Regions from separate parts of the Acidovorax sp. FHTAMBA genome, predicted to be linked through region 1. Evidence: riboswitches for the same ligand, from Rfam matches in the RefSeq annotation. Region 1 holds a riboswitch; each other region holds the start of a gene.
What was found. Region 1 has a riboswitch for thiamine pyrophosphate ahead of thiC (phosphomethylpyrimidine synthase ThiC). Riboswitches for the same ligand answer to the same signal wherever they lie in the genome.

Region 1 (5,072 bases):
AACCCCCGCCGGGGTCTTGTGGAGCCGCGGGGGTGGCGGGACTATAGAGCGGGTGCCTGCATCTGCCGCACAGGGTAAGCACGCCCCCCGGGCCCTGATACAGGGAATCCTCGGGGGCAGTAGGCAGGCTTATGGCGCCGGTGTGAGGGGAATATAAAGTTGCCCGCCCTGGCGCTGGAACTCCGCCGCCTTGATCTGCATGCCCTGGGCCAGGGCTTCAGCCTCGGCCACACCCTTTTGCTTTGCAAAGTCGCGCACTTCCTGCGTGATCTTCATCGAGCAGAACTTGGGGCCGCACATCGAGCAAAAGTGCGCCACCTTGGCCGAGTCCTTGGGCAGGGTTTCGTCGTGGTACTCCTTGGCCGTGTCGGGGTCCAGGCCCAGGTTGAACTGGTCCTGCCAGCGGAAATCGAAACGCGCCTGGCTCAGTGCATCGTCCCGCGCGCGGGCGCCCGGATGGCCCTTGGCCACATCGGCCGCGTGCGCAGCGATCTTGTAGGCAATGATGCCCTGCTTCACGTCATCACGGTCGGGCAGGCCCAGGTGCTCCTTGGGCGTCACGTAGCACAGCATGGCCGTGCCCATCCAGCCGATCATGGCCGCGCCGATGGCCGAAGCGATGTGGTCGTAGCCCGGCGCGATGTCGATGGTCAGCGGGCCCAGGGTGTAGAACGGCGCTTCGTGGCAGGTCTTGAGCTGCTCGGTCATGTTGGCCTGGATCATGTGCATGGGCACATGGCCGGGGCCTTCGATCATGGTCTGCACGTCATGCTTCCAGGCCACCTGGGTCAGTTCGCCCAGCGTGTGCAGCTCGGCAAACTGGGCTTCGTCGTTGGCGTCGGACGCGCAGCCAGGGCGCAGGCCGTCGCCCAGGCTGAACGACACGTCGTACGCCTTCATGATGTCGCAGATGTCCTCGAAGTGCTCGTACAAAAAGCTCTCGCGGTGGTGCGCCATGCACCACTTGGCCATGATGGAGCCACCGCGCGAGACGATGCCCGTGCGCCGCTGCGCCGTGAGGTGGATGTAGGCCAGGCGCACACCCGCGTGGATGGTGAAGTAGTCCACGCCCTGCTCGGCCTGCTCGATGAGCGTGTCGCGGAAGATCGCCCAGGTCAGGTCTTCGGCCACGCCGCCCACCTTTTCCAGCGCCTGGTAGATCGGCACGGTGCCAATCGGCACGGGCGAGTTGCGCACGATCCAGTCGCGCGTGGTGTGGATGTTCTTGCCCGTGGACAGATCCATCACATTGTCGGCGCCCCAGCGGATGGCCCAGACGAGCTTCTCCACTTCTTCCTCAATGCTCGACGTGACGGCCGAGTTGCCGATGTTGGCGTTGATCTTCACCAGGAAGTTGCGGCCAATCGCCATCGGCTCGACCTCGGGGTGGTTGATGTTGGCCGGGATGATGGCGCGGCCGCGTGCCACCTCGTCGCGCACGAATTCTGGGGTGATGATGCGCGGGATGCTGGCACCCATCGGGTTGCCCATCAGGCGCTGCTCGCGGCCTGCATCGGCCATGTACTGCTCCATCCACTCGCGCTTGCCGTTTTCGCGGATGGCCACGTACTCCATCTCGGGCGTGATGATGCCTTTCTTAGCGTAGTGCATCTGCGTGACGTTGGCGCCGGCCTTGGCGCGCAGGGGCTTGCGCTGCAGCGCGGCGGCCTCGGCGCGCAGCTGTGCCAGGCGGGTGGCGTCTTCGCTCTTTTGCCCGTCGTCCAGCGCCACGGGGGCGCGGCCTTCGTAGTGCTCCACATCGCCGCGGCCAGTGATCCAGCCACCGCGCACGCTGGCCAGGCCCTGGCGCACGTCGATCACGGCGTCAGGGTCGGTGTAAGGGCCCGAGGTGTCGTACACGCTGACCTGCTCGCCGTTGGTGAGCGCGATGTCGCGCACGGGCACGCGCAGGTCGGCGTGCAGGTGGCCGGGGATGTAGGCCTTGCGGGATGCGGGGAAGGGTTCGCGGGTGCGGGCAAGCAACTCGGCAAACTTTTCGGGCGCGGCGAGTTGGGCGTGGGGATCGGGGGCGTTCATGAGCAGGTCTCCTGGTTCCGGTAGCGGTGGGGGTCTGCTCCGGAATGGACCTGTGCGCCCCTCAGGTGGCTGCGCATGGCAGCACCTGAGGCATGGCGTGCCCACAGGGTCTGCGGGCACGGGACAAGGAGGTCGGCTCTTCTTCCGCCGGTATGAACCGGATCAAGTTCGTCGGGTTCGCAAGCTCGCCTGAATTCCTTCAGGACTCTTGCATCTCAGCGCATCAGCACACCCCGGAGCAGGCGCGAGTATAGGCCAGCGCCGTTGCGGCGCCGGGCCGTCAGAGTAATCGCTCGACGAGGACCACCACGAAGAAAACGACGGCGGCGATGATCGTCCATTTGAGAATCACCAGCCCCAGCCGTTTGTAGAACACCTGCCCGGTGCCCACATAAAAACCGAAGCACACGGCCGATGCGAGCAGCAGAAACAGGGCGAGCCAGCGAACGATCAGCATGACAGGCTGCCTTACCAGGCCCGGGCAGGCTGCGCAAAACCGGTGGGCGCCTGGCGTTCGTCCTGGAACGTGACCTCCTCCCACGCATCGCGCTGGGCCAGCAGCTCGCGCAGCAGCAGGTTGTTCATTGCATGGCCCGAGCGGAACGCGCTGTACGCGGCAAGCAGCGGTTTGCCAATCAGGTACAGGTCGCCCATGGCGTCGAGGATCTTGTGCTTGACGAACTCGTCGTCGTAGCGCAGGCCATCGCTGTTGAGCACCTTGTAGTCGTCCATCACGATGGCGTTGTCCAGCCCACCGCCCAGGGCGAGCCCGTTGGAGCGCATCATTTCCACATCGCGGGTAAAGCCGAAGGTGCGAGCGCGGGCGATGTCGCGGCTGTAGTTGCCGGCGCCCAGATCGAACTCGACTCGCTGGCCAGTGGAGTCCACGGCCGGGTGGTCGAAGTCGATCTCGAAGCTGAGCTTGTAGCCGTGGTAGGGCGACAGGCGTGCCCACTTGGCGTTGGCGCCCTCACCTTCCCGCACTTCCACCGGCCGAATCACGCGGATGAAGCGCTTGGGCGCGTTCTGCAGCTCAACGCCCGCACTTTGCAGCAGAAACACGAACGAAGCGGAGGACCCGTCCAGGATGGGCACCTCTTCGGCTGTGATGTCCACATACAGGTTGTCGATGCCCAGCCCTGCGCAGGCCGACATGAGGTGCTCCACCGTGTGCACCTTGGCGCTGCCGACCGCAATGGTCGAGGCCAGGCGGGTATCGGTGACGGCGTCTGCACGGATGGGGATGTCCACCGGCTGGGGCAGGTCCACCCTGCGGAACACGATGCCTGTGTCCGGCTGCGCGGGCCGCAGGGTCAGCTCGACCCGCTGGCCGCTGTGCAGCCCCACGCCCACGGCGCGGGTCAGAGTCTTCAAGGTGCGTTGCTGGAGCATGGACGCATTTTAGGGGCGCGGGGGTGCCCATGCGCCGCACGGGTCCAAGCGGCACCGTGGCCAGCGTCCCGCTCGTTTTCCCTGCCCCCGCCGGCGAATGGCCATTCCACAATCGGTTACGACTGGTTGATGCACATCAAGAGGCCTGCCCGCCACCGGGGCAAACCCCTTCGCTGGCGATTGTCCGGGGCGTATATTTTTCCGATCCCAAGGAGTTATCTCATGAACACACTGAGTTTCAGAAGCAAGATCTTGCTGATGCTGGCCACGGCGCTGGTGGCCTTGCTGTTCATGGCCGTCAGTTCGTTGCTGCAGCAACGCTCCCAGATCATCGAATCGAGGCGCGAGCTGCTGACCACCGCAGTGCAGTCCGCCCACAGCATTGTGGCGTCGTACCAGTCGAAAGCTGCCAGCGGTGCCATGCCGCTGGAAGATGCGCAAAAGGCCGCAAAGGAAGCGCTGCGCGTTTCGCGCTTTGGCGGCCCGGACGGTAAAACCGAATATTTCTACATTTGGACCCTGGACTCCAAGGGTGTCATGCACCCCATCAAGCCGGAGTGGGAGGGCCAGGACATGGCGGGCAAGGTCAAGGACGGGGCGGGCACGGACATCCTCAAGCAGATCTCGGATGCCTTGCGCGCCAGCGCAAACGGCCGGGTGTTTGTGCCCACGATGTTTGCGCGCCCGGGTTCTCAGGCGCTGGTGCCCAAGCTGCAATACGTGATCCGCGTGGACGGCTGGAACTGGATGGTGGGCTCGGGCCTTTACACCGACGACATCGACCAGCTGGTGCGCAAGACGCTGTTGTCCAACCTGGCCATCGTGCTGGCGGTCATGGTGGTTGTGGGCGGCGTGGGCCTGCTGGTGGCGCGCTCGGTACTGCGCCAGATTGGCGGCGAGCCGACCGACGCCATCGCGGTGATGTCCGAAGTGGCGCAGGGCAATCTGGACACCACCATTCCGGCGGCGCCCGCGGGCTCGCTGCTCGATGGCCTGGGCCACATGGTCACCTCCCTGCGCCAGCTGGTCACGGAGGTGCGCTCCGCCACCGAAAACATCGCCACCGCGTCCAGCGAGATCGCCCAGGGCAATAACGACCTGGCCCACCGCACGGAAGACACGGCCAGCAACCTGCAGAGCACCGCCAGCAGCATGGAGGAGCTGACCAGCACCGTCCGGCAGACCTCGGATTCCGCCCAGACCGCCAATCAGATGGCCACATCGGCCGCTGCGGTGGCAGCGCGCGGGGGCGAAGTGGTGTCGCGGGTGGTGTCCACCATGCAGGACATCAACGCCAGCAGCAACAAGATCAGCGACATCATCGGCGTGATCGATGGCATTGCCTTCCAGACCAACATCCTGGCGCTGAACGCCGCGGTGGAAGCCGCCCGCGCAGGCGAGCAGGGCCGGGGTTTTGCCGTGGTGGCCAGCGAGGTGCGCAGCCTGGCCGGGCGCAGCGCCGAGGCGGCCAAGGAGATCAAGGCGCTCATCAATGCGTCGGTCGAGAAGGTGGAATCAGGCACCCAGCTGGTGGGCAGCGCGGGCGCCACCATGACCGAGATTGTGGAGAGCGTGCAGCGCGTGACCGACATCATTGGCGAAATCCGCTCGGCCACTTCCGAGCAGAGCCAGGGCATTGCCCA
Region 2 (5,072 bases), 1.4 Mb from region 1:
CAGACTTCCGCGACTTCCGCGCGAAGGAACTGGGTGCCGAACTCATCGTGCGCAGCGTGGAGGATTCGATGGCGCGCGGCACCGTGCGCCTGGCGCACCCCGGCGAATCGCGCAACGTGCACCAGTCCGTCACGCTGCTTGAGGCAATTGAAGAGTTCCGCTTTGACGCGCTGATCGGCGGTGCCCGCCGCGACGAAGAAAAGGCGCGCGCCAAGGAGCGCATCTTCAGCCACCGTGACAGCTTTGGCCAATGGCAGCCCAAGGCCCAGCGCCCCGAGCTGTGGACGCTGTTCAACACCCGCCTGCAGCCCGGCGAGCACTTTCGCGTATTCCCCATCAGCAACTGGACCGAGCTGGACGTGTGGCAATACATCGACCGCGAGCAGATCGGCCTGCCCAGCATCTACTACACGCACAAACGGCAGGTGGTGGACAAGAAGGGCCTGCTGATGCCCGTGACCGAGCTGACACCACCCCGCGAAGGCGATGTGGTGGAAACACGCGACGTGCGCTTTCGCACTGTGGGCGACATCACCTGCACCGCACCGGTGGAAAGCACCGCCGCAACCCCGGCCGAGATCGTCATCGAAACCCTGGCCGCCGACGTGAGCGAGCGCGGCGCGACGCGCATGGACGACAAGACCAGCGATGCGTCGATGGAAAAGCGCAAGAAAGATGGGTACTTCTGATGACCACTACCAATTCGATAGCTGCCAGCGCTTATACAGCAAGCGCTGGAGCCCAAAATGACCATATTTCCGCCCTCAAGTTCATCACCTGCGGCAGCGTGGATGACGGCAAGAGCACGCTGATCGGCCGCCTGCTGGTGGACAGCAAGGCCGTGCTGCAAGATCACCTGGCCGGCGTGCAGCGCCAGGGCGAAACCGACCTGGCGCTCCTGACCGACGGCCTCTCTGCCGAGCGCGAGCAAGGCATCACCATCGACGTGGCCTACCGCTACTTCGCCACCGAAGCGCGCAAGTTCATCATCGGCGACGCGCCCGGCCACGAGCAGTACACCCGCAACATGGTGACGGCCGCCAGCAGCGCCGACGCCGCCGTGGTGCTGGTGGACGCCACCAAGCTCGACTGGAAGAACGCCCAGCTCGCCCTGCTGCCGCAAACGCGCCGCCACAGCCTGCTGGCGCACCTGCTGCGCGTGCATTCGCTGGTGTTCGCCGTGAACAAGCTGGACGCGGTGGAAGACCCCGCGCTGGCGTGGAAGCACATCCAGGGCGCGCTCCAGGCGTTTGCGCAGGCCGCTGGCATTGCTGTGCGTGCCACGGTGCCCGTTTCGGCACTCAAAGGCTGGAACGTGGTGGACGCCCACGCCGGCTGGTGCGGCTATGACGGTCCTACCCTGCTGCAGGTGCTGGAAGAACTGCCCAACACCCCCGCCGACACGGCGCTGGCGCCAGCCTTCCCGGTGCAGTGGGTCCAGAAGTTCTCGTCCTCGTCCGACACCAGTCAGGGCCGCCGCGTCTTCTGGGGCCGAGTGGCTGCAGGCAGCTTTGCGCCCGGCACCGCCGTACAGATCTTCCCCAGCGGCCAGCTCGCCACCGTGGCCCAGGTGCTGGACCACGCACGCCGCCCCAAGGACGTGCCCGCAGGCACCAGCGCCGGCATCATCCTGGACCGCGAGGTGGATGTATCGCGCGGCGACTGGATTTTGGCAGCGCCCACGGCAGCCGCAGCCCCGGCCGCCGAGGACGACTTTGGCGACACGCCCGCTGCCACCCCGGCCTGGCCCGCCAGCCGCGAGCTGCGCACCACCATCGCCTGGATGGACGACGAGCCCCTGGTGGCGGGCCGCGTGTACTGGGCGCTGCATGGCCACCGCTGGGTCAAGGCCAAGGTGAAAGCCGTGGTGCACAAGCTCAACATCAACACGCTGGCCGAAGAAGCCGCCACGCAGCTTGACCCCAACGCCATCGGCCATGTTCAACTTGTGCTGCAAGAGGCCATTCCCGCCGCGCCGTTCAACCAGGCCCGCGTGCTGGGTTCGTTGATCTTGGTGGACACGGCCAGCCACAAGACGGCCGGCGCCGTGCTGGTCAACTGATCTGGATCAGCGCACGCCGCCCCCACATCCCTCCCGCGAGAGGGGCCCTGTAACCAAAGGTCGGTGAAAGCCTTAAAATCGAGGGTTTTCACCGACCCACACAACTCCTGTCATGACCCACGTCGTTTCCGAAAACTGCATCAAGTGCAAGTACACCGATTGTGTGGACGTGTGCCCCGTGGACTGCTTCCGCGAAGGCCCGAACATGCTCGTCATCGATCCCGATGAGTGCATCGACTGCGCCGTCTGCATCCCCGAGTGCCCGGCCAACGCCATCTTTGCCGAAGAAGACCTGCCGGCCGACCAGATCGCCTTCATCAAGCTCAACGCCGACCTGGCCTTTGCCGACGGCTGGAAGAGCATCACCAAGCGCAAGCCCGCGCTGCCCGACGCCGACGAGTGGAACGGCAAGCCGGGCAAGGTCAACGAACTGATCAAGTGACCCACCGACCCCAACCGTTCGGGCTGAGCTTGTCGAAGCCTTGCGCCGCGCTTCGACAGGCTCAGCAGGAACGGTTTGTGTCGATCCAGGGCAACGTGGCGCCTGGCGCTGCTACCCAGGCGTGACGGCCATGATTCAAGAAACCGACGCCGTCGTCATCGGCGCGGGGCCCGTGGGCCTGTTCCAGGTCTTCCAGCTGGGCCTGCAAGGCATCACCGCCCACCTGATCGACGCCCTGCCCCATGCGGGTGGCCAGTGCGTCGAACTGTACGGCGACAAACCCATCTACGACATCCCGGGCATCCCCGTGTGCACCGGGCGCGAGCTGGCCAGTCTGCTGCTTCAGCAGATTGCGCCGTTCAAGACCCAGTGGCACCTGAACACGCTGGTGTCCGCACTCACCGTGCAGGCCGATGGGCGCCTGCTGGTCGAAACCTCGCAAGGTGCACAGCTGCTGGCCCGCAGCGTATTCGTTGCCGCCGGCGTGGGCGCCTTTGTGCCGCGCACGCTCAAGGTGGACGGCATCGAGCGGTTTGTGGGCAACCAGGTCCACTACCAACACCTGCCCGCGACTGCGGATGTGGCGGGGCGCCACGTCGTCGTGCACGGCGGCGACGAGCCCGCCGTGGCCCGCGCCGTGGAACTGGCCGAACAAGGCCAGGCCGCCCGCGTGAGCCTGCTGCACCGCCGCGATGTGTTCCAGGCGCCCGAAGCCTTGCTGCAACGCCTGCAGCAACTGCGCGATGCGGGCCGCATCCACGTCGAGGCCGCACAGATCACCGGCATCGAAACCACGGGTGAACAGCTGACCGCCCTGCAGATGGTGGACGCCGATGGCAGCAGCCGCGCCCTGGCGCTGGACCTGCTGGTGGCTGTGCTGGGCATCTCGCCCCGCCTCGGGCCCATTGCGGACTGGGGCTTGGCCATGGACCGCAAGCAACTGGTGGTGGATACCGAGGCCTTCCGCACCAGCGTGCCCGGCATCTACGCCGTGGGCGACATCAACACCTACCCCGGCAAACGCAAACTCATCCTGTGCGGATTTCACGAAGCCACGCTGGCCGCCTTTGGCGCGGCCGAGGCACTCAAGGGCGACAAGGTGGCCCTGCAATACACCACCACCAGCCCGCGCCTGCACCAGCTGCTGGGTGTGTCGCCCGCCGCCGCTGCGGCCTGACCGGGCACGCAGCCACGCCACTACAATCCGCAGCGCACTGCTTTTGCAAGTGCTACCGCTAGGGGTGTCGAAGCGGGTTGGCCCACTTCGACTGAGAGAGTCCCTTTGAACCTGATTGAGATCATCCTCGCGCAGGGAAGCAAGTTCGCCACATTGCGACTCTGAACACGTCAGGGCGCACCGGCGGGCCGCCCCTGCTCTGTATCTGCTTACGGAGCCATTCCATGTCCTCATCGCCCGCCGCGCCCTCCCACAACGAAGCGCTGGCCCCCGTCTCCCCCGACCGCCGCGTCTTCCAGTGGCATGACCACGCCTCGCTCTGGTTCAGCCTAGGCGTGGGCCTGCTGGTCATGCAGGTGGGCGCGTACCTGATGCCCGCATTGGGCACCAAAGAGGCACTCATCGCCATCGTGGCCGGCTCCATCGTGGGCGCGGGCCTGCTGGGCTGGGTGGCCAAGCTGGGCTGCGACAGCGGGCTGGCGAGCGCGGGCCTGATGCACGCGGTGTATGGCCGCACCTTTGCCAGCCTGCCCATCATCCTGAACATCGTGCAGCTGGTGGGCTGGGGCACGTTCGAGCTGGTGGTGATGCGCGATGCCACCGTGGCCATTGGTCAGCAGTCGGGCAGCATGGCCGGTGCGCACTGGCAGGTAGCGGCCACGCTGCTGTGGGGCGGCGTGGTAATGCTGCTCATCAGCGGCTCGATGGTGCAGCTGGTGCGCAAGGTGATTGCGCGCGTGGCGCTGCCGCTGGTGGTGCTGTCGCTGCTGTGGCTGTCGTGGCAGTGCTTGTCACTGGCGCAGGCCCAGGGGTTTGATGCGCTGTGGAACCGCCAGGGCGCGGGTGGCATGGGCGTGTTCCCTGCGCTGGATCTGGTGATCGCCATGCCCATCTCCTGGCTGCCGCTGGTGGCGGACTATGCGCGCCACGGCAGGAACGGCGGCTCCGCATTGCGTGGCACCTGGCTCGGCTATGCGCTGGCCAACATGTGGTGCTACACGCTGGGTGTGCTGGTAGCGCTGACCTTGCCCAGCAAGGATCTGGTGCAGGCGCTGCTGCTGGCCCAGGGCGGGCTGATCGCGCTGTCGCTGATCCTGATCGACGAGGTGGACAACGCCTATGGCGACACCTATTCGGGCGCCGTGTCGGCCCACAGCCTGATGCCGCGCTGGAGCGTGCGTGCCTGGGGCCTGGTGGTGGCTGCGGTGTGTACCGGCCTCGCACTGGTGCTGCCCATGCACAGCCTGGAGCCGTTCCTGCTGCTGCTGAGTTCGGTGTTTGTGCCGCTGTTTGGCGTGATCCTGGGACGCCTGGCGTTTGGCACGAACGCGCCCGCACTGCTGGCGGCAGCGGGCAAGGTCAATGTCGTGCCGGTGACCATCTGGCTGGTG
Region 3 (5,072 bases), 1.4 Mb from region 1:
CCAAGGTGCTTCCGGGTGCGGGGTCGGCCCTTCCGGCGCTGGCGTTCAGCTTTGCGCTGGCCTTTGCCACACGGCCAAGAGCCCGTTGATACGCTATTGAATTGTGAGCTGCCAGCGCTTTATTTATAAGCGCTAGAGCCCAAAAAAAGCCAATTTCTAAAACACCAGTTGCGCCACGGGCGCATAACCGTGGTTGAGCGGGCCGTGACCACGGCCGGTGGTCACATCAGCCCCTGCAGCAATGGCGCCCAGGATGTAGGCCCGCGCGCGCTCCACCGCCTGCTGCAAGGGCAGGCCCTGCGCCAGGTGTGCCGCAATGGCCGACGACAGGGTGCAGCCCGTGCCGTGACCGTTGGGTGTGGCAATGCGTGCGGACTCCAGCCGCTGCCGCACGCCGCTGCGGGTGGCCAGCACGTCCACCACCCAGTCTCCGGGCAGGTGGCCGCCCTTGAGCAGCGCCGCACGTGCACCCAGCGCGCACAGGGCCTGCGCGGCTTCGTCCAGTGTTTCCACGCCCTTGATGCTGCGCCCCAGCAGCCAGTCGGCCTCGTCCAGGTTGGGGGTGATGATCTCGGCCAGCGGAAACAGCTCCTGCACCAGCACGCTCACGGTTTCTGCAGCGATGAGCCGGTCTCCACTGGTGGCGACCATCACGGGGTCGAGCACCACATGGGGCAGCTGGTAGGTGCGGATGGCATCGGCCACCACACGCACCACCTCGGGCGAATGCAGCATGCCGATCTTGACCGCATCCACACCAATGTCCTGCACCACAGCGTCGATCTGGGCCTTGAGCATTTCGGGCGGAATGCCGTGGATGCCCGTCACGCCACAGGTGTTCTGCGCCGTGATGGCCGTGATGGCCGTCATGCCGTAGCAGCCCAGGGCGGCAAAGGTCTTGAGGTCGGCCTGGATGCCCGCGCCGCCGCCGCTGTCAGAACCTGCGATGGAGAGCACACGCACATAGCGGCGTGTAGAAAGCAGAGGCGGCGTGGAGGACGGCGGGATCAAAGAAGTCATGGCAAAAATTATGGCCTATGCGCTAGCGCAAAAAGAGCGGTGCGAGCTTGTGCTGTAATTGATTTTTCCGGACGAAACAGGGGTGTCCCGCCATTTTGGTGTGCGACTGAGAAATACCCTGGGGCTCCCGCGCACACAGTTGCATGGCCCCGCTACCCGATCCAGGTCATGCTGGCGTGGGGAGTTTCCTTTCAAGCGGCACAGCCCCGTTTTGTCCCCATGCACCTTGCTCGCGCCTCGCCTGCAGCACACGGACAGAACATAACGACTATGCCACTGCCACCCTCCTCATTTGCCATCCTGGGCGCAGGCCTCATGGGCCGCCTGCTGGCGGTCGAGCTGGCCCGCCAGGGCCACTGCGTGGACATCCACGACGCGGGCAGCCCGGCTGCCGAAGGCTCGGCCGCCACGGTGGCCGCCGCCATGCTGGCGCCCCTGGCCGAATCAGCCATCACCGAACCCGGCGTGGTGCGCATGGGCCACCATGCCCTCACCCGCTGGCCGCAGCTGCTGGCGCCTCTGGCCGAGCCTGTGTTCTTCCAGCAGGCGGGCACGCTGATCGTGTGGCACCGGCAGGACGCGGCCGAAGCCCAGCGCCTGACGCGCCAGCTGGAGGCCAACCAGCACACCGTGCCCGAGCTGCCCCGCCTGCAAAAGCTGGGCAGCGAGGCCCTGGCTGAGGCCGAGCCCACGCTGGCGCACCGCTTTGCCCAGGGCCTGTACCTGCCCGGCGAAGGCCAGCTCGACAACCGGCAGCTGCTGGCCGCCCTGGTGGTGGAAATGCAGCGGCTGTCGGTGCGCACGCACTGGCACAGCCCCCAGTCGCCCGAGGCCTTTGCACCCGGCGCCCCCGGCCAGCCCGACTGGGTGCTGGACTGCCGGGGCCTGGGCGCCAGGGGCCAGTGGAGCGCACTGCGCGGCGTGCGCGGCGAGGTGGTGCGCATCCACGCACCCGATGTCACGCTGCAGCGCCCGACACGGCTGGTGCACCCGCGCTACCCCATCTACATCGCGCCCAAGGAGGAGCACCTTTTCGTGATTGGCGCGACCGAGATCGAATCCGACGATATGTCCCCCGCCAGCGTGCGTTCCACGCTGGAACTGCTCTCTGCCGCCTACGCCGTGCACCCCGGCTTCGCCGAGGGCCGCATTCTGGAGCTGGCCACGCAGTGCCGCCCCACGCTGCCCGACAACCTGCCCGCCATCCGCCAGCCGCGCCCGGGTGTGCTGGAGATCAACGGCCTGTACCGCCACGGCTTCATGATTGCGCCCGCCATGCTGGATGTGACCCTGGAAGTGCTGAACACGGGACAATCGCAGCTTTCGCAACGTTTTGACCTCGCGCTGGACCTGGCCCCCACACCTGCGCCCGCCACCCGCGCTGCTGCCGCCCTCGCATGAACATCACCATCAACCAGACCCCGTACGAGCTGCCCGACGGCGCCACCGTGTCCGACGCCGTGGCCGCCATCGATGCACGCCCGCCTTTTGCGGTGGCCGTGAACACCACCTTCGTGCCCAACACCGGCTACGCCGCCCGCACGCTGCAGCCCGGCGACCGCGTGGAAATCATCTCGCCCGTGACCGGGGGTTGATCCCGCACACAAGATTTGAATAAAAATGGCCTCCAGCGCTTATCCATAAAGCGCCAACAGCTATCAAAACAATAGTAAATCCATGACCACTCCAACGCCACAAGACCCGCTGGTGCTGTACGGCCAGACCTTCAACAGCCGCCTGCTGCTGGGCACCTCGCGCTACCCCTCGCCCGCCGTGCTCGAAGCCGCCGTGCTGCGCGCCCGGCCCGCCATGGTCACCGCGTCATTGCGCCGCCAGGGCAGCAACCCGGCCGAAAGCGGCAGCAGCTTCTGGGAGCTGCTGCGCAAGCTCAACGTGCCCGTGCTGCCCAACACCGCCGGCTGCCACAGCGCGCAAGAGGCCATCACCACCGCCCAGATGGCGCGCGAGGTGTTCAACACCCCGTGGATCAAGCTGGAGCTGATTGGCGACGACTACACCCTGCAGCCCGACACACTGAACCTGGTGGGTGTGGCCGAGCACCTCATCAAGGAAGGCTTTCAGGTGCTGCCCTATTGCACCGAAGACCTGGTGCTGTGCCAGCGCCTGGTGGACGTGGGCTGCCAGGCCGTGATGCCCTGGGCCGCGCCCATCGGCACCGGGCGCGGCCCGGTCAACCCCTATGCCCTGCAGACGCTGCGCGAGCGCCTGAACGTGCCCATGCTGGTGGACGCGGGCCTGGGCCTGCCGTCCCACGCCTGCCAGGTGATGGAATGGGGCTATGACGGCGTGCTGCTGAACACGGCCGTTGCATTGGCGCAAGACCCGGTGGCCATGGCCGGTGCATTTGCCGATGCCGTGAGCGGCGGGCGCGCAGCCCGCCTGGCCGGTGCCATGGCCGCACAAGACGCCGCCCAGCCCAGCACCCCCGTGCTGGGCACCCCTTTCTGGCACCACGCCCATGCATGACACCACCGCCCTGGCGCACGCCATCCTGAGCCACCACGCCGCCACCTTTGCGGGTTTTGCACCCGAGCCGGTGCCTGCTCCCACCTCGCAGGAGCCCGTCTACCTGGCCGCGCTGCAAGCCTGCAGCCAACTGGGTTTCATCGCCCACGATGCCGAATGCCTGGCCCGCGCCTGGCAGACCCGCGCCCTGCGCACCGGCGCGGCCCAGCCCGAGACGTGGCCCGACGCCCCTGAGGACTTCGGGCTGCAGCCACTGCCGCGCGCCCACCAGTTTGCGCCCTGCCCCCACCACCTGGGCCTCTACGCCGTGCTGCCCGACGCTGCCTGGGTGGGCCGCATGGCCCGCGCGGGGGTGCCCACGGTGCAGCTGCGCTTCAAGTCCGACGACCCGGCCGCCATCGAACGCGAAGTGCGCTCGGCCGTGTCGGCCGTGCAGGGCACGGGCGCGCTGCTGTTCATCAACGATCATTGGCGCGCGGCCATCGACGCCGGTGCCTATGGCGTACATCTGGGCCAGGAAGACCTGGACGCACTGAGTGCTCCCGAGCTGCAGGCGTTGCACCGTTCGGGCCTGCGCCTGGGCGTCAGCACCCACGGTTATGCCGAAATGGTGCGCGCGGACGCGGTGGGCCCGAGCTACGTCGCCATGGGTGCGGTGTTTCCGACCACGCTGAAAAAAATGGCCACGGCCCCGCAAGGTGTGGGGCGGCTCGGGGTGTATACGCGGCTGATGCGGCACTACCCCCAGGTGGCGATTGGCGGCATCGGCGCCGAGCAGTTTGGGCAGGTGCTGGCCACCGGCGTGGGATCGGTGGCGGTGGTGCGCGCCATCGTGAACGCGCCAGATGCAGAGGTCGCCGCTGCGCAGCTGATGCAGAGCCTGAAGGCAGGCGGTATGCCCCACGAAACCTGACAGAGCGCCTGAATGCCCGGGCAGGCATCAGGCGGCTGCCATCGTCACTTGCCGGGGATCTTTTTTTCCAGTTCCAGCCGGAGTTCCATCAGGTCGTTGTCCATGCCGAAACCCACCGGTTGCCCCTGCGCCGGAGGCGCTGTCACCGGCGCGGGCGGCAGGTCGCTGAGGGTGAGATGGGGAGGCTCCGACAGATCGAGGTCGAGATCCAGCGGCGCGCCCCGTGATGGAGCTTGAAGGGCAGCGGGAGCCGTAGTTGCAGACGCCCGGGGAGCCAAGTCCACAGCGGTGGGCAGATGCGCATCAAAGTCGAAGTCCAGGCCACCAGCCAGAGAGTCGGCCGGGGCTGCAGCGGCCATGATGGCCGATGGTGGGGAAGGACGCAGCACCTGGGTTTCATCCCTGGGCGGCGCAAGTGGTGTGGTGCGCTTGCGGGGCGCAGGGGCGCCGCGTGCGCTGGGGGGCGTGGTTTGCGCAATGGCCAGCAGCAGCAACAAATCATCGTAGGCGGCCAGATCAAACGGCTCTTGCGATTCCACACCGTCTGGCTTGAACAGCAGCTTTTCCAGCAGTATCACCACCGCGGGAGACGTCCACGCCTCCTCGATCTCGGCCAGCGCGTCGGTGTAGTGGTACAGCATGCGGCCCGTGC

Region 2: linked by a shared signal. The riboswitch ahead of AAFF19_RS11805 (cytosine permease) and the one ahead of thiC (phosphomethylpyrimidine synthase ThiC) in region 1 are both predicted to bind thiamine pyrophosphate.
Region 3: linked by a shared signal. The riboswitch ahead of AAFF19_RS11795 (FAD-dependent oxidoreductase) and the one ahead of thiC (phosphomethylpyrimidine synthase ThiC) in region 1 are both predicted to bind thiamine pyrophosphate.

The regions. Positions count from the first base shown of each region.
Region 1 is NZ_CP152407.1:1,101,917-1,106,988, reverse strand. Features, by position in the region: gene thiC (phosphomethylpyrimidine synthase ThiC) at 130-2,037, opposite strand; TPP riboswitch at 2,160-2,283, opposite strand; gene AAFF19_RS05120 (hypothetical protein) at 2,318-2,494, opposite strand; gene lpxC (UDP-3-O-acyl-N-acetylglucosamine deacetylase) at 2,506-3,429, opposite strand; gene AAFF19_RS05110 (methyl-accepting chemotaxis protein) at 3,652-5,072, shown strand, end outside.
Region 2 is NZ_CP152407.1:2,503,875-2,508,946, reverse strand. Features, by position in the region: gene cysD (sulfate adenylyltransferase subunit CysD) at 1-689, shown strand, start outside; gene AAFF19_RS11820 (GTP-binding protein) at 689-2,062, shown strand; gene fdxA (ferredoxin FdxA) at 2,175-2,504, shown strand; gene AAFF19_RS11810 (NAD(P)/FAD-dependent oxidoreductase) at 2,635-3,681, shown strand; TPP riboswitch at 3,732-3,836, shown strand; gene AAFF19_RS11805 (cytosine permease) at 3,906-5,072, shown strand, end outside.
Region 3 is NZ_CP152407.1:2,498,778-2,503,849, reverse strand. Features, by position in the region: gene AAFF19_RS11805 (cytosine permease) at 1-89, shown strand, start outside; gene thiD (bifunctional hydroxymethylpyrimidine kinase/phosphomethylpyrimidine kinase) at 157-1,020, opposite strand; TPP riboswitch at 1,089-1,220, shown strand; gene AAFF19_RS11795 (FAD-dependent oxidoreductase) at 1,291-2,421, shown strand; gene thiS (sulfur carrier protein ThiS) at 2,418-2,615, shown strand; gene AAFF19_RS11785 (thiazole synthase) at 2,698-3,507, shown strand; gene AAFF19_RS11780 (thiamine phosphate synthase) at 3,500-4,420, shown strand; gene AAFF19_RS11775 (hypothetical protein) at 4,465-5,072, opposite strand, start outside.